3 regions of the Pseudomonas lini genome follow, and region 3 is predicted to be linked to each of the others. Evidence: predicted binding sites of a transcription regulator. Region 3 holds the regulator's gene; each other region holds the start of a gene.
What was found. Region 3 encodes FliA, which starts transcription of late flagellar genes. Its sites were predicted from a motif close to CTAAAGTTTNNNNNNNNNNNGCCGNTAA; they were not measured.

Region 1 (8,031 bases), 1.3 Mb from region 3:
GGTGTCGATATACAGAGTCGGGCCGACGCTGAAATTGCCTTGCAGAGGGTGATACTTAGCCATAGGTCTAACTCCGGTCACTTGGGTGAGGTTCCATCTTTGTTTCGACCGGCTAAGATCGATCGCCGATTCGTCGGCGACGGGCGAACTATAGGCGAGCAACCTGGGGAAGTAAAACCCGGCCAATACGCCTCGGAACTGTCCTACACCATTCTCCTAACAAGCCTCACTCCTTGATTTTTTACCGCTGGCAGCGTCAGCCCACCGCACGGTGAATCAATCAATCCGCCTTCCGTTCGTTACTGCCTTTTTCAAGTTCCAGATCGACAATCCCTGCCCGCCTTTGCCGATCTCGATCATTTTCGTGACACCACGAAAATGATTAGCGGCATCCACTCCAGAGGTTTCGCCGTTGCAGCTGTGGCAAGGATTGATTGTCCGCGACAATAGATACAAAAAAGCCGACATCGCTGTCGGCTTTTTCATGGATCACTGCTTGGGCGGCTCACCCGGTTTCGGCGCAGGAGCATCAAACAGATTCAAACGTTCCCGAAGCTCATGAGCCGGCAGCGGTTCTTTATCCGCCGGCAATGCGTTCGGATCGACTGGCGGCGCAGGCACTTCGCCTGGGCCACCCTGCCCTTGCGTCGGCACTGGCGCGGGTTCGGCACCTTGCGAACCTTCGATGGCACGCTGGGCTTTCTTGGTCAGCACGACGATGTCGATTCGGCGGTTGACCGGGTTGAACGGGTTTTCCCGGTCGAACAACGCGGACGAGGCGTAGCCCACGACTCGCGCTACTTGAGAGTCCGGATAGCTGCCGGCGATCAATGCACGGCGAGCCGCGTTGGCGCGGTTGGCCGAGAGTTCCCAGTTACCGAAATCGCCGGTGCCCGAGTACGGCTTGGCATCGGTGTGGCCGCTGATGCTGATCTTGTTCGGCACCGCTTTGATGGTGTCAGCCATGGCCAGCAGGATGTCTTCGAAATACGGCTTCAGACGCGCACTGCCGGAGTCGAACATCGGGCGGTTTTCGGCGTCCACGATCTGGATGCGCAAACCGTCCTGAGTGATCTCGAAGAGGATCTGGTCCTTGAACTTCTGCAACTGCGGGTTTTCTTCGACCTTGTTCTGCAACTCTTGCAGCAGCAATTCCAGGCGCTCTTTCTCGACCTGCTCGGCCATGCCTTCGACCTGTTCGGAGTCGATCGTCACCTTGTCTGGCTGAGGCTGGGATTTCACCTCGGGGTTGAGGGTGCTCTCCGGCGCCAGGGTCGGCGTGCCGCCCAGATCGATGATGTACGGCGTGCCGCTTTCGGAAAACCCGACCGGATCCTTGAAGTAACCGGCAATGGCGATCTTCTGTTCCGGCGTTGCCGTGGACAACAGCCACAGCACCAGGAAGAACGCCATCATCGCCGTCGCGAAGTCCGCGAAGGCGATTTTCCAAGCCCCCCCGTGATGCCCGCCGGCGATGCGCTTGACGCGCTTGATGATTATCGGCTGGTTATTTTCCATGACTTAGCGACCGCGAACCGCTTGTTCCAGCTCAGCGAAGCTAGGACGGTGCGCCGGGTACAGAACCTTGCGACCGAACTCCACCGCCAGCGACGGCGGCATCCCGGACGCCGAAGCGACCAGCGAAGCCTTGATGGCTTCGTAGACGTTCAGTTCTTCCTTGGCATCGTGGCCCAGGGACGTGGCCAATGGGCCGAAGAAGCCGTACGCTGCGAGAATACCGAAGAAGGTACCGACGAGGGCCGCACCCACGTGCAGGCCGATGGATTTCTGATCGCCTTCACCCAGGGAAGCCATGGTCACCACGATACCCAGTACCGCCGCAACGATACCGAAACCGGGCATGGCGTCGGCAATGCCGTTCACCGCGTGGGCAGGGTGTTCCAGGTCTTCTTTGAGGCTGTAGAGTTCCATGTCGAACAGGCCTTCCAGCTCATGGGGAGCCATGTTGCCGGAGGACATGATGCGCAGGTAATCGCAGATGAACGCGGTCATGCGTTCGTCTTTGAGCACCGCCGGGTACTTGGCGAAGATCGGGCTCGCGGCGGCATCTTCGATGTCGCCTTCGATCGCCATCATACCTTCGCGGCGGCTCTTGTTGAGGATCTCGTAAATCAGGCCCAGCACTTCCAGGTAGAAGGTGTGGTTGAAACGCGAATTGAACATGCCCAAGGACTTCTTGAGCACATGCATCGTCATGTAACCAGGGTTGGCCTGCAGAAATGCGCCAAGGGCCGCCCCCCCGATAATCATCACCTCGAAAGGCTGGATAAGAGCGGCAATCTTGCCGTGGGAAAGCACGTATCCGCCGAGCACGCTCGCGAATACGACGATGATGCCGATAATTTTAGCCATAGGTAGGAGAGCACTTACTGAGTCGGGTTCAAGGTCATATTCGGAAGTTAAAAAATCTCTTCTTCTACTTATCGGCAAAACTGCGCCAGACTATAGCCAGTTCAGGCGAAAAGCTATTTTGACCCGCGCGGGGATAGGTAATGCAGACGATGATTGCGTCCAGACATGGCTAACGAAACGAACGTCCCAACGCCAAAACCAACCACGCTCGAAGGCTGGGTCAAGCTTCTCGATGGTGTGCGCCTGCCGGTTCCGCAAGCCAGTCACGATCGGGTCAGCAAAGCCATCCGCGATAACCGCAGTTCACTGCGAGACATCGCCGAACTGATGCAGGACAGCCCGGCCCTGGCCTTGAGCGTGATTCGCGAAGCCAACCGCCACACCCATGGCAGCATGACCGAGCCCGCTGAAAACCTTGAAGTGGCGATCAATCGTCTCGGCTTGAAACGCACCGAAGAATTGCTCGAGCGCCTGCCCGCCGAATCCGAATCGCAAATTCCTGTCGCCTTGCGCCAGCTTCAACTGATCAGCCAGCACGCCACCCAACAGGCCAATGGTTTTTTTGCCGGTCGCCTGGCGCGGTTGTGGCAGGACATCCACTGGGGCAGCCTGTTGTTTCTTTCGCCGCTGTGGCCCATGGCGTTGACCCATCCACAATTGCTTGAAGAATGGGAGCTGCGGGTCATCCATCAAGGTGAGTCGGCGCGCAAAGTCGAAAAGCAATTGTTCGGTGTACGCCTGCTGGAAATCTGTCTGGCGCTGGTGGACACCTGGCGTTTGCCGATCTGGGTGCAGCAGGGTTATCGGCTGCTGCGCAGCGAACAACGCGAACTGGTGAAAGTCCTGCGCATCGCTCGCGATAGCGATCACCCATTGCGCCAACAGAACCGCCTCGATGACGACCCTACGTTACGACGCTGGCTCAATCAGCCAGCCAATACCGTGCTGCTGGCCAATGGTCTGGCGTTGTCGGCACAACAGGCCTGGGACAGTCCCCACTGTGAACGCTGGCAGTACCTGGCCAGCCTTTACTTGCAAATGCCGATGGATGAGGTGCAACAACAATTGCACCAACAGGCCGCTAACAGCGCCCGCCACCACGCCATGCCAGACCTCTGGCACCCGGCCGAAGCGCTGATCTGGCCTTCGGGCATGAACCGTGTGCACGCTGGTTTGCTGCCGGCCCCGGCACCCACCGCCGAAGACCTGGCGAAGTGGCGTAAACAATGCGCCGAACTGCTGGTGGAGCCGAGCCGTTTTACCAATGCCATGCACTTGACCACATCGGCCCGAGACGCCTTGGTGGCGTGTGGCATGCGGCGGGTGATGATTCTGATGGCCGACCGCACGCACGCCAATCTGCGCGTGCATCAGACTGCCGGGCTACCAAAAGAAGTCGCCGGCCTGAACCTGGTGGTCAACCAAAGCACCGTGCTGCAGCGCCTGCTCGCGCAACAGGCCCAGGTGCGCCAGACGCCAGCCAACAACGCACAATTCTCGGCCCTGTTGCCGGCCAGCCTGCGCAAACAGTTCAGCGGTGAGCACTTGCTGCTGCGCTCCCTGGTCAACAACGGTCGGGTGATCATGATCGTGGTGGCGGATCAGGGTGGCGGGCCGTTCTCGGAAATTACCGTGCAAGCATTCGGCAAAACCGCACAGTGCATCGAAAAGGCCCTGCACAGCTTTAGCCACCGCTAGGGCCTGATGCCAGTCAGTTAAGTTGCGCACACTTGTGGGAGCGAGCCTGCTCGCGATGACGCCGGTAAATTCAGCATCAATATTGTCTGACCCTCCGTTATCGCGAGCAGGCTCGCTCCCACAGGGCTGGCCGAAATAACTGATAACAGACCCTCATGACGCTGCGCTACAATCCTCTCCCTTTGTGCTCTGGAGACCTCACATGTCTGACTTCTCTGGCTTGGCGCTGGTGATCGAGCCGAGCGACCTGCTCCCGCGTCTCGACTCCCGCGAACTGATTCTGGTGGACCTGACCAGCAGCGCCCGCTATGCCGCAGGGCATATCCCCGGAGCACGCTTTGTCGATCCAAAACGTACTCAACTGGGTCAGGCGCCTGCGCCAGGCCTGCTGCCGACCCAAGCCGCGCTTGAAGCATTATTCGGCGAACTGGGCCACAACCCCGATGCGGTCTACGTCGTCTATGACGACGAAGGCGGCGGTTGGGCCGGGCGCTTTATCTGGCTGCTGGATGTCATCGGCCACAGCAAGTATCACTATATCGATGGCGGCCTGCCAGCCTGGCTGGCAGAAGGCTTGCCCATGTCGATCCAGATCCCGCCAGCGGTCGGCGACCCGATCGCCCTGACCCTGCACGACGAACCCATCGCCACCCGCGAATACCTGCAAAGCCGTCTCGGTGCCACCGACCTGGCAATCTGGGACGCACGCGGGCCGCTGGAATACTCCGGCGAAAAAGTCCTGGCGGCCAAGGGCGGGCACATTCCCGGCGCGGTCAATTTCGAGTGGACAGCCGGCATGGATCAGGCGCGCAACCTGCGCATCCGCACCGACATGCCGAAAATCCTGGAACAACTCGGTATCACCAAAGACAAAGAAGTCATTACCCACTGCCAGACTCACCATCGTTCTGGCTTCACGTATCTAGTAGCCAAGTCGCTCGGTTATCCGCGAGTCAAAGGTTACGCCGGCTCCTGGGGCGAATGGGGCAACCATCCCGACACGCCCGTAGAGATTTAAGGTTTTTTAAGGACAGTTAATGAATAAGCGTTTGTTTATCCTCAGCCAATACCTGCTGCCCCACCACTTGCTCTCGCGACTGGCCGGCTGCATTGCCGAATGCCGCGTGCGCTGGTTCAAGAACGCCTTAACCGCCTGGTTCGCCAAGCGTTATCAAGTGGACATGTCCCAGGCGCTGGTCGAAGACCTGACGGCTTACGAGCACTTCAATGCGTTCTTCACCCGTGCCTTGAAAGATGGCGCTCGCCCGCTGGACCAAACCCCAGGCGCGATCCTCAGCCCGGCCGACGGAGCCGTCAGCCAGCTCGGCCCGATCGAACACGGTCGCGTTTTCCAGGCCAAGGGCCACAGCTTCAGCGTGCTGGAACTGCTCGGTGGTGACGCAGCCAACGCAGCGCCATTCATGGGCGGTGATTTCGCCACCATTTACCTGTCGCCCAAGGATTACCACCGCGTGCACATGCCGCTGGCCGGCACTCTGCGCGAAATGGTCTACATTCCTGGCCGTATCTTCTCGGTCAACCAGACCACCGCTGAAAACGTACCGGAACTGTTCGCTCGCAACGAGCGTGTGGCGTGCATTTTCGATACCGAGCGCGGGCCGATGGCCGTGGTGCTGGTGGGCGCGATGATTGTGGCGTCGATCGAAACGGTCTGGGCCGGCTTGGTGACACCGCCCAAGCGCGAGCTGAAAACCTTCCGTTACGACGAAGCCGCCCGTGCGCCGATCCATCTGGAGAAAGGCGCGGAACTGGGTCGCTTCAAGCTCGGCTCTACAGCGGTCGTGCTGTTTGGGCCGGATCAAGTGAAATGGGCTGAAGGGCTGGGCGCTCTTTCGCCAGTGCAGATGGGCCAGGGCATCGGTTTGCCGACTGCCTGACCCGGATGCGCCGCTCCGAATTTCTTCCGGGCGGCGCATCCCCCTGCAGGAGCTGCCGAAGGCTGCGATCTTTTGATCTTGATTTTCGGCGCGGCTGAAATTGTTGAAGATCAAAAGATCGCAGCCTCCGGGAGCTCCTACACAGACAAGCGTCGCGACATCCCCTCCAGCGTTCATAGCTGCTACAGTCAAGTCATTCACTGCCCATTTCCCGGTCGGAGTTTGTCTACGGCATGAATGAGACCAATCCTGTCCTGCTGCTACGCGCACCGATCCCGACGCAGTCGCGTCTGACTTTCTGCGAAGCCACGCCTCGCGACCTCAAGCGCTGGATCGCCAACCTGCCCAAAGCCAACATCGGCGAAACCGCTCGCCAGTTGTATCAAGGCTTGAGCGAACTCAACCAACTCCTTACACCCAGCGACAATCGCCTGCAGTTACTCGAACTGCTGCGGCCCGAGGTGTATTACGTCTGCAAGCACCTGGAGCGGCATTTCCTGCATCAGGCGATTGTGCTCGACGAGCGCTCGCGCAAGATCGCCAACCTTTGCCAGGCGCTGCAGAGCCACTTGGCGATCGGCTACAAGCAAATCGTCATCCACATTGCACCGCGCTTCAGCAAGGACCGTGCGCCGCTGCTGACCCAGGCTTTGCAACGGGCAATCCATTGCCTGAACGGCGCATTGATCCGCGCCACTCAACTCTATTGTCCGGCGCCCGAAAATCTGTGGCTCGAGTTACATCAGCTGTACCGGATTGGCTGTCAGTTCCAACTGCAAAATCTGGGCGTGCGCGATGAACTGGCCAGCCAGACACAAAGCCTGAGCATCGAGCAAACCTACGTCGTCGCCCTCCTCCTGGGTGCTTCACGCTGCAATCAACTGCGCCAGAACCAGATCGCCCGGCTCGCCGAGGTGCTCGAACCCTGGAGCCAGAGGATCAAGCTGCAACCGGCCAAACCGGACAACGGGCTGTTTGCCATCGCCCCGGATCTCGACACCGGGCCGAGTTACCGCTCCAAATTCCTCGCCGAACAACAGGAACGCTTGCTGGGGATTGACCCGCAACCTCTGGTCGCGGCCATCGAAATCCATCTGCAACAGCCGGCTGACAAGGTATTGCCGCTACCCGTTCCGGCGGGTCTGAGCCTGGACACGCTGCAACACCTGCATGCCGCCTGGGGCCAGGCCGCCGAGCGCAGTTTCCAGCGCACCGTCGGCCACGGCACGTTGACCCTGTGCGTGGGCATGAGCGCATTGCATTTTTATCTCGGCGGGCAACGCTCGTTCAACGACATATTGAAAAAACCCGGCGCCCGCCCGGCGCAGTTCTCGGCGACCGACCCGACAGGTCGCGCCGAAGACCAATGGCGCCACGCCTTCGACGCCGCTCCTCATGGCACCGCGGATACGCTGCTGCCCTACGAAGAGATCGAATACCCGCACCTTCAGAACGATGACAGCCACGAGGCATCCGATCGCCAGCAGCACTTCCCGACCCATGTGCTGCCGGTGATCAATCACAGCCCTGGCGGCTATTGCCTGGCCTGGCCCGGCGCCGTGCCCGCCGAGCTACAGGCTGGCGAAATGGTCGGCATCGAGGATGCTGCCGGTCAAGGCTGGAGCATTGCAGTGGTGCGCTGGATCCGCCAGGTGCGGGGCGGCGGCACGCAGATGGGTATCGAGCAAGTCGCGCCTTGTGCCGAACCCTGCGGCCTGCAACTGATACGCTCCGGCGACGAGCACAGCCAGTACTTGCGCGGACTGTCGCTGCCCGCCATCAGCGCCATCGACCTGCCGGCCACCCTGCTCACCCCGCGCCTGCCGTTCCAGGAAGGCAACAAGGTGCTGATCAATATCAACGGCGAGGAACACCCGGCCGAGCTGGAGCGTCAGGTGGCGAGCACCAACAGCTTTAATCAGTTTGCCTACCGTTCGCTTGAGACAGCCAGAAACGAAAACGCCGCGAGGAGCGGTGGAATCGGGGTAGCGGAAGAATTTGATTCGTTGTGGAAGTCGCTTTGAGAGTGAGCCCACGAAACTGCGGCGCGCCCAATCGCGGG
Region 2 (8,031 bases), 1.1 Mb from region 3:
AGTTCCGCCACCAACTGCGCATCGCCATGAATCTGGCTGATGTGGCGATTGATGTCTTCCGCCACTTGATGCTGTTCTTCCGCTGCCGTGGCGATTTGAGTGTTCATGTCGCGAATCACATCCACCGATTCACGAATCTGCCCGAAGCTGCTGCGCGCTTCGCCGATGCGGGTCACCGATTGCTGAGACACTTCCAGGCTCGCATGCATCTGCTGCGTCACCTGGCTGGTGCGCTTGGCCAGGTTGCCGAGCAGTCCGTCGATTTCCGCCGTGGAGTCGGCCGTCCGTTTGGCCAGGGCGCGAACTTCATCCGCCACTACCGCAAAACCACGACCCTGTTCACCCGCCCGGGCCGCTTCGATGGCGGCGTTCAGTGCCAATAGGTTGGTTTGTTCGGCGATCGAACGGATGGTCCCGAGGATCGACTGAATGTCGTTGCTATCGCGCTCAAGCTGTTGCATCGATTGCGCCGATTGCTCGATTTCCTGGCTCAAGCGATCAACACTGCTCACTGCGGCATCGATCTGCTGCTGACCTTCGCGCGCCTGGCGCTGGCCGCTGTCGGCCGACTCGGCAGCCTGGCTGCAGGAGCGTGCGACTTCGTTGGCGGTGGCGACCATTTCGTGGAACGCCGTGGACACCATGTCCACCGCTTCACGCTGGCGCCCGGCGGCTTCGGCCATGTCGCTGGAGACTTGCGTCGAACTCTGGGAGGTGGCGAGGATTTTGGTCGCGGCGCCGCCGATGCTCTGGATCAAATTGCGAATCGCCGCCAGAAACTGGTTGAACCAGTTGGCCAATTGAGCCGTTTCGTCGCTGCCACGGATGTGCAGGTTCTTGGTCAGGTCGCCTTCACCCTGGGCAATGCCTTCCAGACCACTGGCCACGCTACGAATCGGTCGCACGATCAGGCTGGCGAAACTGGCGCCGACGATGGCGAAGAATACCGCCAATACTGCCGCGATGATCGCGATCAGCCAGGTCAGTTGAGTGGCCGAACTCATCACGTCGGTCTGCTTGATCAGGCCGATAAAGGTCCAGCCCAGTTGCTCCGACGGCCAGACGTTGGCCATGTAGCGCTCGCCATTGAGCTCGACTTCCACCAGCCCTTTACCGGCCTTGGCGAGTTGCGCGTAGCCGTCGCCGAGGCTATTGAGCGCTTTGAAGTTGTGTTCCGGTTGCTTCGGATCGACCAGGATTGTGCCGGTGTTTTCCACCAGCATCAGGTAGCCGGTTTCGCCGAGTTTGATTTGTTTGACGATTTCAGTGAGCTGCTTGAGGGACACATCGATGGCGAGCACTCCGCCTTGGGCCCCCAGCTGATTGGCCACCGTGCGCACGGTACTGACCAGCACGGCGTCGTCACCGGCCCAGTAATAGGCCTCAGTGCGCATCGTCTTGCCTGGGTTGGCCAAGGCCGTCTTGTACCAGGGGCGAACACGGGGGTCGTAATTGGCCATCTTCGGGTCAGCCGGCCATGTGGCATAACCACCGCTGGACAAGCCGTAAGACACATAGGAATAGGCCGGGTGGCTGCTGGCCAGCCCGGTGAACAAATCCAGCAGCTTTGTGTCCATCTCACTTTCTGGCAATTGCGCGGCGTCGGCACTGACCCGGCTTTTTACGCTGGCGTCGCCTGCTTTGATCAGCGGCTGGCCGGCCAGGTAATCGACATTCTGGCTGATGCCGTCAAAGAACAGCTGCATGGCATTGCTGACCTGACGAATCTCGCGGCCGCTGCCGTCGACAAAATTGTCCTTGGCATCGCTGCGCAAGTTCAGCACCACGAGGGTGGCGACCAGCACCACGGGCAAGCAGGCGATGATTGCAAACGCCCAGGTCAACTTCTGTTTGATGTTCATCCGCGCTCCAGTTTTTTCTTGTAGGCCCACGCAGTGCAGATGACTCGCGGATTATTGGCAGCCGAAAACGTTAGATACCCCGATCCTTGAGTGCGTGCGCCCTCGTTATCACTGTCGGGGCGATTTGTCGGACAATTCCTTTTCTCTCTAATGACTTCGGCTGAAGAGCGAGGAAATTTAGGCCTGTTGATAAAAATCTGGCGAAGGGTAGAGGCTACCTGTCAGATTCTGTCGCAAATGCTCTTGTAGCCCTTCGTCAACAAGTGGCGCAGGCTCAGCTATGATCCTGAGCGGTCAATGAGTTGCGCCTGATTAATCCGGCACATTGTGTGCTTCTTGATGTTCATGGGAACGTTCATAGGTCGGCAACCCCTCCCGCGAATGAGAGGATTGCCGTATAACGAATGACTTTCGCGTGTTTGGTAATAAAGGACCCACAATAAAAGCTGATGAAGACTCCAAAACGCATTGAACCCCTGATCGAGGACGGTCTGGTCGACGAGGTGCTGCGCCCACTCATGAGTGGTAAAGAAGCAGCTGTTTATGTGGTGCGCTGCGGCAACGAGCTGCGTTGTGCCAAGGTCTACAAGGAGGCGAATAAACGCAGTTTTCGTCAGGCGGCCGAGTATCAGGAAGGCCGTAAGGTGCGCAACAGCCGGCAGGCTCGAGCGATGGCCAAGGGCTCCAAGTTCGGCAAGAAAGAAACCGAAGATGCCTGGCAGAATGCCGAAGTGGCGGCGTTGTTCCGACTGGCCGGTGCCGGTGTGCGCGTACCCAAGCCGTATGACTTCCTCGAAGGCGTACTGCTGATGGAACTGGTGGCCGACGAGTACGGTGATGCCGCGCCGCGTCTGAACGATGTGGTGCTGGAGCCGGACCAGGCGCGCGAATATCACGCGTTTCTGATTTCGCAGATCGTGCTGATGCTGTGTACCGGTTTGGTGCACGGTGACCTGTCCGAGTTCAACGTGCTTCTGACGCCGACTGGCCCGGTCATCATCGACCTGCCGCAAGCGGTGGATGCGGCGGGCAACAACCACGCGTTCAACATGCTGGAGCGGGACGTGGGCAACATGGCGTCGTACTTCGGTCGTTTTGCACCGGAGTTGAAACGCACCAAGTACGCCAAGGAAATGTGGGCATTGTACGAAGCCGGCACTCTGCACCCGGCCAGTGTATTGACCGGCGAGTTCGACGAGCCGGAAGAACTGGCGGACGTCGGCGGGATCATGCGCGAGATCGAGGCGGCCCGTCTCGATGAAGAGCGTCGTCAAGCGGTTCGGGCGGCGGACGATGCGCCACCGAGCAAGACCGAAGAGCCGCCTCCACCGTGGATGCAGTAATCGGTTGACCCAAAACCCGGCTTCGGCCGGGTTTTTGGTAGATGCTTTTTTTGGGACCGCGTCGTCTGCATCGCGGGCAAGCCCGCTCCCACAAGTTTTGTGTCGCCCCCGGATTCCATGATCGACACCTGACCTGTGGGAGCGTGGCTTGCCCGCGATGGCGTCAGACCAGACAATCCACAACGGCGGTACTCACCACACTCAAGGACTGAATGTGAATTCCACCCGCAATGCCCAACTGATCATCGCCGCCCGGCTGATTTCGGACTTCGGCGCTTTCCTCAACATGGTTGCCCTGGCCACTTACGTCTATCTGCTCAGCAACAGCGCCATGAGTGTCGGGATCTTCCTCGCCAGCCGTGTGGGCGGAGGGATTTTTGCCAGTCTTATCGGCACCACTTTCTATCGCCACTGGGTCGGGCGCATGCCGCTGATCGCCTTTGATTTGTTGCGTGCAGGATTGCTTGGCTTGTTGCTGGTGCTGCCGGTCGACCAGCAGGCGCTGCTACTACCGGTCATCGCGTTCGGCCTGGGCTTCGGCAATTCGATGTTCGCTATTGGCCTCAACAGCCAATTACCGCACATGATCGATAAGGCGCAGCTGCTCAAGACCAATGCCTGGATTACCTCGGCGTCGTCTGCGGCGATGGTCGGCGGGAGTCTGGTGGCGGGTTTGTTGGTGGCAGGGTTTGGCTTTGAAACGGTGTTTGCCCTGAACGTGGTCACTTACCTGCTGGCGGCGTTGTTGATTGTGCCGCTGCGGTTTCCCAGACCTGCACCCAGTGACGAGCCTCGTCACCAACAGGGCGAATGGCCGGCCCTGCGTCAGGGCTTGCACACGGCGCCGGTGCTGACGGCGATGCTCGCCGTTGCCATGGCCGATACGCTTGGCAGCGCCGCGCACAACGTCGGCCTCCCGATCATTTCAAAGCTGCTGACACCCGAGTCGGCCAGCACCACCCTGGGCCTGATGCTGGCGGTCTGGGCCATTGGGAAATTCATCGGTGCGCGAGTCGCCAGTCGCCTGAAAGGTACGGACAACGCGCACCTTGAACGGCGATTTTTCTTCGGCGTGTTGCTGATGTCTTGTGGCTTCATCCTGATGTTTCAGCAGCAAACCCTTTACGGCTTGCTGCTGTTTTCATTGCCCGCAGGCTTGGGTGACGGCATCTCGGAAGTCGGCCTGATGTCGCGCCTGCAACGTGAACCGGACAACCTGCGCTTGCCGATTTTCAGCTTTCTGACGCTGCTGCAAATGACCGGGTTCGGCATCGGCATGTTGATCGCCGCGCCGTTCTATTCCTGGTGGACGCCCGGCGCGGTGGTGTTGTTGTTCCACGGCATTCCCCTCACCACGTTGCTGGTGGCGAAGGGGGGGGCGCTCAGGAATGGGCGGGTTCGGCGCAGCAGCCCGACGCCAGCTCCTTGAGGATCGGGCAGTCCGGGCGGTGGTCGCCGTGGCAATGTTCCACCAGGTCTTGCAGGGTGTCGCGCAGTTGGCCGAGTTCGCGAATCTTCTGGTTCAGCTCGTCGATGTGCTGACGGGCCAGCGCCTTCACATCGGCACTGGCTCGCTGACGGTCCTGCCAGAGGGTCAGCAATTTACCGACCTCTTCCAGTGAAAAGCCCAGGTCCCGAGAGCGCTTGATGAACGCCAAGGTATGCAGATCGTCGTCGCCATAGACCCGGTAGCCACTGTCGGTGCGATGGGCTGCCTTGAGCAGGCCGATGGATTCGTAGTAACGAATCATCTTCGCGCTCAGACCGCTCTGGCGGGCCGCTTGGCCAATGTTCATCGGTTGTCCTCCAGGTCTTTGGGTTTCCAGGTTTTCAACAGTAACGCATTGCTGACCACGCTGACGCTCGACAGCGCCATGGCCGCGCCGGCCAGCACCGGGTTGAGGAAGCCGAACGCCGCCAGTGGCAGGCCGATCAGGTTATAGACGAAGGCCCAGAACAGGTTTTGGCGAATCTTCGCGTAGGTCTTGCGGCTGATTTCCAGCGCCGCCGGCACCAGCCGTGGATCGCCGCGCATCAGGGTGATCCCGGCCGCGTGCATGGCGACGTCGGTGCCGCCGCCCATGGCGATGCCGATGTCTGCCGCGGCGAGGGCCGGCGCGTCGTTGATGCCATCGCCAACCATCGCCACCACGCCGGTTTTTTTTAGTGCGGCGACGGTGGCGGCTTTGTCCGCCGGCAATACTTCGGCGTGGACATCGCTGATGCCCAGTGCCTCGGCGACCACCTTGGCGCTGCCGCGGTTATCGCCGGTCAGCAAGTGGCTGCTGATGTTCCGTGCACTCAGCTGTTGCACCGCGTGCAAGGCGCCGGGTTTGAGTGTGTCTCCGAAGGCGAACAGGCCGAGCACTCGCGGTTCAGGGCTTTGTTCGATCAGCCAGGACAGGGTTCTGCCTTCGGTTTCCCAAGCGGTTGCGCAGTCGGTCAATGGTCCGGCGCTCAAGCCGCTTTCTTCCAGCAGACGCCGATTGCCCAAGGCCAACCGTCGACCATCGAGATTGCCGGCAATGCCGCGCCCGGTCAGCGATTGACTGTCGCTGACATCAGCCACGGTCAAGCCGCGCTCGGCGCACGCATCCAGCACAGCCTTGGCCAACGGGTGTTCGCTGCCGCGTTGCAGCGCACCGGCCATTTGCAGCAGGGCAGCTTCGTCACCTTCGCTGGCACTCAGATGAGCGATGCGCGGTGTGCCCGAAGTCAGTGTGCCGGTCTTGTCGAACACCACGGCGCTGACTTCATGGGCACGCTCCAACGCTTCGGCATCCTTGATCAGAATCCCGTAGCGCGCCGCCACACCGGTGCCGGCCATGATTGCTGTCGGCGTGGCCAGCCCGAGTGCGCAAGGGCAGGCGATCACCAACACCGCGACGGCGTTGATCAACGCGGTTTCCAGTGGCGCGCCGTACAGCCACCAACCGACTAAAGTCGCCAGCGCGATCAGCAGCACCGCCGGCACGAACACCTGGCTGACTTTATCCACCAGTTTCTGGATCGGTGCTTTTGCCGCCTGCGCGTCTTCGACCAGGCGGATGATCCGCGCCAGCACGGTTTCTGCACCGAGCGCCAAAGTCCGAACCAGCAGCCGACCTTCGCCATTGATGGCGCCGCCGGTGACCTTGTCGCCCGGCTGTTTTGGCACCGGCAGGCTCTCGCCGCTGATCAGTGCTTCATCGGCGTGGCTCTGGCCTTCCACCACTTCACCATCCACCGGGAAGCGTTCACCGGGTTTGACCATGACCAGATCGTTGAGGCGCAAAGCGCTGATCGCGACGTCCTGCTCGCGGCCATCGATTACCTGAATGGCTCGCTCCGGACGCAAGGCTTCCAGAGCGCGAATGGCGCTGGCGGTCTGGCGCTTGGCGCGGCTTTCCAGGTATTTGCCCAGCAGCACCAGAGCGATTACCACTGCCGAGGCTTCGAAATACAGGTGCGGCAGGCGACCGGCAGCGGTGGCCCACTCGTAAACGCTCAAGCCATAGCCGGCGCTGGTGCCCAGGGCTACCAGCAAATCCATGTTGCCGGCGCCGGCGCGCACGGCTTTCCACGCAGCGACATAGAAGCGCGCGCCGAAGATGAACTGCACCGGCGTGGCCAACGCAAACTGCACCCACGCGGGGAGCATCCAGTGCACGCCGAAAGGTTGCAGCACCATCGGCAGCACCAGCGGCAAAGCGAGGGCGATAGCCGCCAGCAAGGCCCAGCGTTCGCGGTGCAATCGTTGTTGTTGATTGTCGGTTTGCGGGTGTTCGACTTTCCAGACGCTGGCGGAGTAACCAGCCTTGGTCACGGCGTCGAGCAAAGCTTGCGGGTCGACCTGGCCGAGCAGTTCGAGGTGCGCACGTTCGTTGGCCAGGTTGACGCTGACACTTTTGACCCCCGGCACCTTGGCCAGTGCCCGTTCGACGCGTCCGACGCAGGACGCGCAGGTCATGCCGTCGATGCTCAATTCCAGGCTCTGCTGGGGCACGCTGTAACCGGCTTGCTGCACCGCCTCCATCAAGGCCGGCAGGCTGTCGCTGGGCGCTTGAACCCGGGCCTGTTCGGTGGCCAGATTGACGCTGACGGCCGTGGCGCCAATGACTTTGCTCAAGGCTCGTTCGACACGCCCGGCGCAACTGGCACAGGTCATGCCGGCAATCGGCAGATCGAAAGTGGTGGATTCGGACATCGGTCACGCTCCCTGTAGAAATTACCTACAGGATCAACCTTGCCATGCGGGCAAGGTCAAGCGCCACTCTGCAAATCGCTGCGACCCTGCATTTTGTAGGAGCGAGGCTTGCCCGCGAAGGGTCCATAACATTCAACATCAATGCTGACTCTTATGACGTCTTCGCGGGCAAGCCTCGCTCCTACAGGTAGGTGGTGATCAGTATTCGAGGGCGGCAGGCTTGAGGTACATCCCTTCCTGCGTCATCGCAATCCGGAACTTCAACACATCCCCGGCCTTGAGCGTGATGTTCTGTGAACCCGGCGCGAGCATGCCCGGGTTGCAACCCGGCGCCTGGCCCGGCAGCAGTTTGAGGCGCAGGGATACATTGCCCGGCGGCAGGTTGAACGAGGTGCTCTGTTCCTGGAATAGTCGCGCCGATAGCTGATCCTGGATGTACACACCGATTTCGCAGGAAGTCGACACTTCCAGGCGCTCGCGGGAAATGATCAGCACGCCGTAATCCTCCCCGGCGGCTTGAACCGAAGGTGTCGCGGCAAATAGGCTGAGGAAGCCAAACAGGCTGAGAGCTGACCAGCGCATGGCTGAATCTCCTGATGTCGAGTCATAGATGGACGCAGCTTGGCCGAGCACCGCGCCG
Region 3 (8,031 bases):
GTCGACTGCCGCTGCGATCATGGTGACCCGTGCTTCCGGCTCGGAAGACATGGGCAAGCAGATCAATCGTCAGATGTTCGCTTCGCCGAAAGCCCTGGCAGTGGCCGCTGGCTTGATGGCGGTGATGGGCCTGGTGCCCGGCATGCCGCACTTCTCCTTTCTGAGCATGGCAGCCCTGGCGGCCGGCGGCGCTTACCTGTTCTGGAAGAAGCAGAACGCGGTCAAGGTTCAGGCCCTGCAGGAGGTCAAGCGTCAGCAGGAACTGCTGCCATCGCCGGCCCGCGCTCAGGAAACCAAAGAGCTTGGCTGGGATGACGTGACCCCGATCGACATGATCGGCCTGGAAGTCGGCTACCGCCTGATCCCGCTGGTGGATCGCAACCAGGGTGGTCAGTTGCTGGCACGGATCAAGGGTGTGCGTAAAAAGCTCTCCCAGGACCTGGGCTTCCTGATGCCGACTGTGCATATCCGTGACAACCTCGACCTGGCGCCAAGCGCCTATCGCCTGACCCTGATGGGCGTGATCCTGGCCGAGGCCGAGATTTATCCGGACCGCGAGTTGGCGATCAACCCGGGGCAGGTCTACGGCACGCTCAACGGCATCACCGCCAAAGATCCGGCTTTTGGTCTGGAGGCGGTCTGGATCGAAATCAGCCAGCGTGCCCAGGCGCAATCCCTTGGTTATACCGTGGTCGATGCCAGTACGGTAGTGGCAACGCATTTGAACCAGATTCTGTACAAGCACTCCAGCGAGCTGATCGGCCACGAAGAAGTCCAGCAACTCATGCAATTGTTGGCCAAAAGCTCACCGAAACTGGCAGAAGAGTTGGTGCCGGGGGTGGTTTCGCTGTCGCAACTGCTCAAAGTCTTGCAGGCATTGCTGGCCGAACAAGTACCGGTACGAGACATTCGCAGCATCGCCGAAGCCATCGCCAACAACGCCGCCAAGAGTCAAGATACTGCCGCTTTGGTGGCCGCGGTGCGCGTCGGCGTATCCCGCGCAATCGTGCAAAGCATTGTAGGCACTGAGTCGCAGCTGCCTGTGATCACCTTGGAACCAAGGTTGGAACAAATATTGCTCAATAGTCTTCAGAAGGCAGGACAAGGCTCGGAAGAGGGTGTTCTGCTGGAGCCAAGCATGGCAGAGAAACTGCAACGCTCGTTGATCGAAGCGGCGCAGCGTCAGGAAATGCAAGGTCAACCGGTGATTCTGCTGGTGGCCGGTCCGGTTCGCGCGATGCTCTCGCGATTCGGCCGACTGGCAGTCCCGGGTTTGCATGTGTTGGCTTACCAGGAAATCCCTGACAACAAGCAAGTGACCATCGTTGCGACAGTAGGGCCCAACGGCTGAGGTAGTGGTTTATGCAAGTTAAGCGTTTTTTCGCCGCCGATATGCGTCAGGCCATGAAACTGGTTCGTGATGAGCTGGGCGCCGATGCCGCCATCATTGGCAATCGCCGGATCGCCGGCGGTGTCGAGCTGACGGCTGCCCTGGATTACAAATTGTCGGCGCTGGCCCCGCGTGTTCCGAACATGGAACTCGAGGACGAGTTGCGCAAGACCCAGTCGCGGATCGTCACCGCCCAGGCCGAACTGAGCCTGCGTGGCGATGGCGAGAGCGACAAAGCCACCAATCGCCAGTTGTTCGCCGGCCTGCCGTTGACCGCCGCCGAGCCACTGATCGAGCCAACGCTGGCCGAGCCTCGGCGTCCGGCACCCGCGCCTGCCGCAGCGACCGGCGTCGATCCGCGTGCGTTCGACTCGATGCGTTTCGAGCTCAACAGCCTGCGTGAACTGATGGAAGTGCAACTCGGCTCGCTGGCCTGGAATCAGCTGCAAGGCAGCCGTCCGGCCCAGGCCAACCTCTGGCGTCGCCTGCAACGCATCGGTCTGTCCGGCCCGTTGTCGCGCGATCTGCTGGCACTGATTACCGACATTGAAGAACCCCGTCAGGCCTGGCGCATGTTGCTCGCGCACCTGGCGCGGATGATTGCCACCCCGCAAGTTGAGCCACTGGAAGAGGGCGGCGTGATTGCGATGGTCGGCCCGGCCGGTATGGGCAAGACCACCACGCTGGCCAAACTCGCCGCCCGTTACGTGCTCAAGTACGGCGCGCAGAACATCGCGCTGGTGAGCATGGACAGCTACCGCATCGGCGCTCAGGAACAGCTCAAGACCCTGGGCCGCATCCTCAATGTGTCAGTCACCCACGTCGACCCGGGCCAATCGCTGGTGCAGGCGCTGGAACCTTTGCTGCGCAAACGCGTGGTTCTGATCGATACCGCCGGCCTGCAGGCCAGCGATCCGGCACTGCGCATGCAGCTCGAAAGCCTGGCCGGACGAGGGATCAAATCAAAAAATTATCTGGTCTTGGCAACCACTAGCCAAAAACAGGTTCTAACCGCCGCTTATCATAGTTACAAGCGTTGCGGGCTAGCTGGCTGCATCCTGACTAAACTGGATGAAACGGCAAGCCTGGGTGAGGTGTTGAGCCTGGCCATCAGTCATGAATTGCCGGTGGCTTACCTGACCGATGGCCCGCGGATCCCGGATGATTTGCATCTGCCGCGTCGTCATCAGTTGGTCAGCCGCGCCGTTAGCGTGCAAATGCAGGAAGAACCCAGCGAAGAAGCCATGGCTGATATGTTCGCTGACCTCTACCACAGTCCGACCAAGCGGGTTGGCTGAGGTATTAATGAACAGTTTTTGTACCTACATCGATGGTCTGCCAATGCATTGTTCAGTTGGTGAACGCGCAGCCAGTAATGTGGCCTCCGTCTAAGTAAGACAAGGTAAAGAAATAACATGGGCAGCATGCATCCCGTACAGGTGATCGCGGTGACCGGCGGCAAAAGTGGCGTCGGGAAGACTAACGTGTCAGTGAACTTGTCCCTGGCTCTAGCTGAGCTCGGCCGGCGCGTCATGCTGCTGGATGCCGATCTGGGGCTGGCGAACGTCGACGTCCTGTTGGGGCTGACACCCAAACGTACTTTGGCCGATGTGATCGAAGGCCGGTGTGAGCTGCGCGACGTGCTGCTGCAAGGGCCCGGCGGTATCCGCATCGTCCCGGCCGCGTCCGGCACCCAGAGCATGGTTCATCTGAGCCCGGCCCAGCATGCCGGCCTGATCCAGGCCTTCAGCGACATCGGCGACAACCTCGACGTATTGGTGATCGACACCGCTGCGGGCATTGGTGACTCGGTAGTCAGTTTCGTTCGCGCAGCCCAGGAAGTCTTGCTGGTGGTGTGCGACGAGCCGACCTCGATCACTGACGCCTACGCGCTGATCAAACTGCTGAACCGCGACTACGGCATGAATCGTTTCCGCGTCCTGGCCAACATGGCGCAGAGCCCGCAGGAGGGCCGCAACCTGTTCGCCAAGTTGACCAAGGTCACCGATCGCTTCCTCGACGTCGCCTTGCAATACGTTGGCGCGGTGCCTTACGACGAAAGCGTGCGCAAGGCCGTGCAGAAGCAGCGTGCCGTCTACGAAGCCTTTCCCCGTTCCAAGTGCGCTCTGGCATTCAAGGCCATTGCGCAGAAGGTCGATACCTGGCCGCTGCCGGCCAACCCGCGTGGGCATCTGGAATTTTTCGTCGAGCGCCTCGTGCAACAAACGGCAGGACCCGTCCTATGACAGCCAGTGGTTACAACCTCTACAAGAACTCGGCACGTGACGCGCAGTACGAACTAATCGAGCGTTACGCGCCCTTGGTAAAACGCATTGCCTACCATTTGCTGGCGCGTTTGCCGGCCAGTGTCCAGGTCGAAGACCTGATCCAGGCCGGCATGATCGGCCTGCTTGAAGTATCAACCAAATACGACGCCAGCAAAGGCGCGAGTTTCGAGACGTACGCGGGCATTCGAATCCGCGGCGCGATGCTCGATGAAGTGCGCAAGGGGGACTGGGCGCCACGTTCGGTTCACCGCAATACCCGCATGGTCAGCGACGCGATTCGCTCGATTGAAGCTAAAACCGGCCGTGACGCTAAAGATCACGAAGTTGCGGCCGAACTCCAATTGAGTCTCGACGATTATTACGGGATTTTGAACGACACCCTGGGTAGCCGGTTATTCAGTTTCGACGATCTGTTGCAGGACGGCGAACACGAAGGGCTGCATGAGGATGGCGCCAGTGCTCATCTCGAGCCGTCACGCGATCTGGAAGATGAACGCTTCCAGGCGGCGCTGGCGGACGCGATTGCCAATTTGCCGGAGCGTGAGCGACTGGTGTTGGCGCTGTACTACGACGAAGAGTTGAATCTCAAGGAAATCGGTGAGGTCCTGGGGGTCAGCGAATCGCGGGTCAGCCAGTTACACAGCCAGTGCGCGGCCCGTTTGCGGGGGCGTTTGGGGGAGTGGCGAGCGCGCTGAAGGCAGTGTGGGGACACTGCGAATGGAGCAGGTGTGGTGTTGAACCGCGCCGGTTTCGATCTGTTGTGCTCCAGACAGTCATTGAGTGCTTTGCCGGATTGATTGAAATGGCGCGTCCAGGTGCTGGACGCGTTTAAGACTGCTTGGAGGTCGAATTGAACAAGAACATGAAAATCCTCATCGTTGATGACTTCTCAACGATGCGGCGGATCATAAAAAACCTGTTGCGTGACCTTGGGTTCACCAACACGGTCGAGGCTGACGATGGCATCACTGCCATTCCGGTTCTCAACAGCGGGGGCATCGACTTTCTGGTAACGGACTGGAACATGCCTGGCATGACCGGCATCGATCTGCTGCGTCACGTGCGCGCCGATGAAAAGCTCAAGCACCTGCCGGTGCTGATGGTGACCGCTGAAGCCAAGCGCGAGCAAATCATCGAAGCCGCTCAGGCGGGTGTGAACGGCTATGTGGTCAAGCCATTCACGGCTCAAGCGTTGAAAGACAAGATTGAAAAGATCTTCGAACGCATCGGTTGATGTGCAAAGCCAGTCCGTCACGGGGGAGCTATGGAGCAAAACGAATCTTCACAGGGCGATTTCGAATCGACCCTGAAAAAACACGCGGTCGAACTGGTCGAAAGCCTTGAAAAAGGCAGGTTCGGCGACGCTGTGCAACTGATCCATGAGCTCAACCAGACCCGTGACCGCGGCCTGTACCAGGAAGTGGGCAAGCTCACCCGCGAGCTGCATAGCGCGATCGTCAATTTTCAGATTGACCCGCACATGCCGCAAGCCGAGGAAGTGTCTCAGATCACCGATGCCACTGAGCGCCTGGGTTATGTGGTCAAGCTGACCGAGGCCGCGGCCAACCGCACCATGGACCTGGTGGAAAACGCCACGCCGCTGATCAATGGCCTGAGCGATGAAGCTCAGGCGCTGAGCACGGATTGGGGACGGTTCATGCGTCGCGAAGTCGGGGCTGAAGAGTTCCGAGAACTGGCCAGGCGGGTTGACGGTTTCCTGACACGCAGCAGCGAAGACAACCGCGTCGTGTCGAGCAACCTCAACGACATTCTGCTGGCCCAGGATTACCAGGACCTCACCGGTCAGGTGATCAAGCGCGTGACCCAGTTGGTCACCGACGTTGAAAGCAATCTGCTCAAGCTCGTGCTCATGGCCAGTCAGGTCGACCGCTTTGCGGGTATCGAACATGACCATGAAGCGATGCTCGCTGAAAAAGATCCACAAAAACATCTCTCTCAGGGTGAAGGTCCGCAGATTCATGCCGATAAAAGAGAAGACGTTGTGTCCGGTCAGGACGATGTGGACGATTTGTTATCCAGCCTAGGATTTTAGAGTTTTAGCATTTTAGGTTTTTTAGGTTTTTAGACCTCAGGAGCACCCCCTTAATGAGCTTCGGCGCCGATGAAGAGATCCTTCAGGATTTCCTGGTTGAGGCCGGCGAGATTCTAGAGCAACTGTCCGAACAGCTGGTCGAGCTTGAAAGCCGACCGGATGATGCGGATTTGCTCAATGCAATTTTTCGCGGTTTTCACACTGTAAAAGGGGGCGCCGGCTTCCTCCAGCTCAATGAGCTGGTGGAGTGCTGTCACATCGCCGAGAACGTGTTCGACATCCTGCGCAAGGGTGAACGACGCGTCGACTCGGAACTGATGGACGTGGTTCTCGAGGCACTGGACGCGGTGAACGGAATGTTCAGCGAGGTCCGCGAACGCAGCCCGATCACAGCTGCCACGCCTGAATTGCTGGCTGCTCTGGCCCGCCTGGCCGAGCCGCAAACCGGCGATGAAGCAGCACCTGTCGCTGAAGTGGTGCAAGAGCCGGCCGCTGAAAGTGAATCCGGTGACATTACCGATAACGAATTCGAACAACTGCTGGACTCGCTGAATGCCGTCAAGGCTCAGGCCGAGGCGCCTGTGGTTGCTCCGCCTGCCGCCGATACGGCGACCAGCGACGAAATCACCGATGCCGAGTTCGAGTCGTTGCTCGATCAATTGCACGGCAAAGGCCAGTTCGCCGCCGATGCAGTGGTCGCGGCGCCCGCCGCACCGGCTGCCCCGAAAGCGGCAGGCGACAGCTCCGACATCACCGATGACGAGTTCGAAACACTGCTCGATCAGTTGCACGGCAAAGGCAACTTTGCGGTCGATGCGCTGGAATCGGCGATTGCTTCGGCCCCGGCCCCGGCTGCGCCAACCGCTAAAGCGGCCGGCGGTGATCTGATCTCCGATCATGAGTTCGAATCGCTGCTCGACGAATTGCACGGTAAAGGCAAGTTCACTGAAGTGGGCACCGGTTCTGCTGCTTCGGCGGTAGCAACCCCAGTCGTCAAGGCAGCGGCGCCGGCACCTGTCGCCAAAGCGCCTGAGCCAAAAGCCCAGGCGCCCAAGCCTGCTGCCGCTGCTGCACCGGCTCCTGCTCGTGCCCCGGCTGCGCCGCCACCGGAAAAACCGGCCAGCGAAGCCGAGACCACCGTGCGGGTCGATACCGCGCGTCTCGACGAAATCATGAACATGGTCGGCGAGTTGGTTCTGGTGCGTAACCGCTTGGTCCGTCTGGGCCTCAACAGCGGCGACGAAGCCATGTCCAAGGCCGTGTCGAACCTCGACGTGGTCACGGCCGACCTGCAAACCGCGGTCATGAAGACCCGGATGCAGCCGATCAAGAAAGTTTTCGGGCGCTTCCCGCGTCTGGTTCGCGACCTGGCTCGCCAGCTCAAGAAAGAGATCAACCTGGAGCTGGTCGGCGAAGAAACCGACCTCGACAAGAACCTCGTCGAGGCCCTGGCCGACCCGCTGGTCCACTTGGTGCGCAACTCGGTCGACCACGGTATTGAAGAGCCGACTGAGCGCGAAGCGATGGGCAAACCTCGCAGCGGCAAGGTGATCCTGTCCGCTGAACAGGAAGGCGACCACATCCTGCTGTCCATCTCCGATGATGGCAAAGGCATGGACGCTGATGTTCTACGCGGCATCGCCGTGAAGAAAGGCCTGATGGACAAGGATGCGGCGGACCGTCTCAGCGAGACTGATTGCTTCAACCTGATCTTCGCTCCGGGGTTCTCGACCAAGACCGAGATTTCCGACGTGTCCGGGCGCGGCGTGGGCATGGACGTGGTGAAAACCAAGATCGCCCAGCTCAACGGCACCATCAATATCTACTCGACCAAGGGCAAGGGCTCGAAGATCGTCATCAAGGTCCCGTTGACCCTGGCGATCATGCCGACGCTGATGGTCATGCTCGGCAACCAGGCGTTCGCGTTCCCGCTGGTGAACGTCAACGAGATCTTCCACCTCGACCTGTCGCGCACCAACGTGGTGGACGGTCAGGAAGTGGTGATCGTGCGGGACAAGGCGCTGCCTCTGTTCTACCTCAAGCGCTGGCTGGTCAGCTCCGCCGCTCACGAAGAGCAGCGCGAAGGCCATGTGGTGATCCTTTCAGTGGGCACTCAGCGGATCGGCTTCGTCGTCGACCAGTTGGTGGGCCAGGAAGAAGTGGTCATCAAGCCATTGGGCAAAATGCTCCAGGGAACCCCGGGCATGTCCGGCGCCACCATCACTGGTGACGGCCGCATTGCACTGATTCTCGATGTGCCGAGCATGCTCAAGCGTTACGCCGCACGGCGTATTTGATTC

Region 1: the regulator FliA is predicted to act here: its motif matches at 2,442-2,469, upstream of motA (flagellar motor stator protein MotA).
Region 2: the regulator FliA is predicted to act here: its motif matches at 2,016-2,043, upstream of AB3226_RS18085 (methyl-accepting chemotaxis protein).

The regions. Positions count from the first base shown of each region.
Region 1 covers NZ_OZ061318.1:3,817,711-3,825,741, reverse strand. Annotated here, with positions in the region: gene AB3226_RS17310 (hypothetical protein) at 1-63, opposite strand, end outside; gene AB3226_RS17305 (hypothetical protein) at 277-486, opposite strand; gene motB (flagellar motor protein MotB) at 490-1,518, opposite strand; gene motA (flagellar motor stator protein MotA) at 1,522-2,373, opposite strand; gene AB3226_RS17290 (HDOD domain-containing protein) at 2,539-4,071, shown strand; gene AB3226_RS17285 (rhodanese-like domain-containing protein) at 4,274-5,089, shown strand; gene asd (archaetidylserine decarboxylase) at 5,109-5,969, shown strand; gene AB3226_RS17275 (molecular chaperone) at 6,203-7,993, shown strand.
Region 2 covers NZ_OZ061318.1:4,010,066-4,018,096, forward strand. Annotated here, with positions in the region: gene AB3226_RS18085 (methyl-accepting chemotaxis protein) at 1-1,862, opposite strand, end outside; gene AB3226_RS18090 (PA4780 family RIO1-like protein kinase) at 2,312-3,205, shown strand; gene AB3226_RS18095 (MFS transporter) at 3,420-4,634, shown strand; gene cueR (Cu(I)-responsive transcriptional regulator) at 4,588-5,001, opposite strand; gene AB3226_RS18105 (heavy metal translocating P-type ATPase) at 4,998-7,391, opposite strand; gene AB3226_RS18110 (hypothetical protein) at 7,590-7,973, opposite strand.
Region 3 covers NZ_OZ061318.1:5,070,896-5,078,926, forward strand. Annotated here, with positions in the region: gene flhA (flagellar biosynthesis protein FlhA) at 1-1,351, shown strand, start outside; gene flhF (flagellar biosynthesis protein FlhF) at 1,363-2,688, shown strand; gene fleN (flagellar synthesis regulator FleN) at 2,806-3,636, shown strand; gene fliA (RNA polymerase sigma factor FliA) at 3,633-4,373, shown strand; gene AB3226_RS22965 (chemotaxis response regulator CheY) at 4,541-4,912, shown strand; gene AB3226_RS22970 (protein phosphatase CheZ) at 4,943-5,731, shown strand; gene AB3226_RS22975 (chemotaxis protein CheA) at 5,785-8,028, shown strand.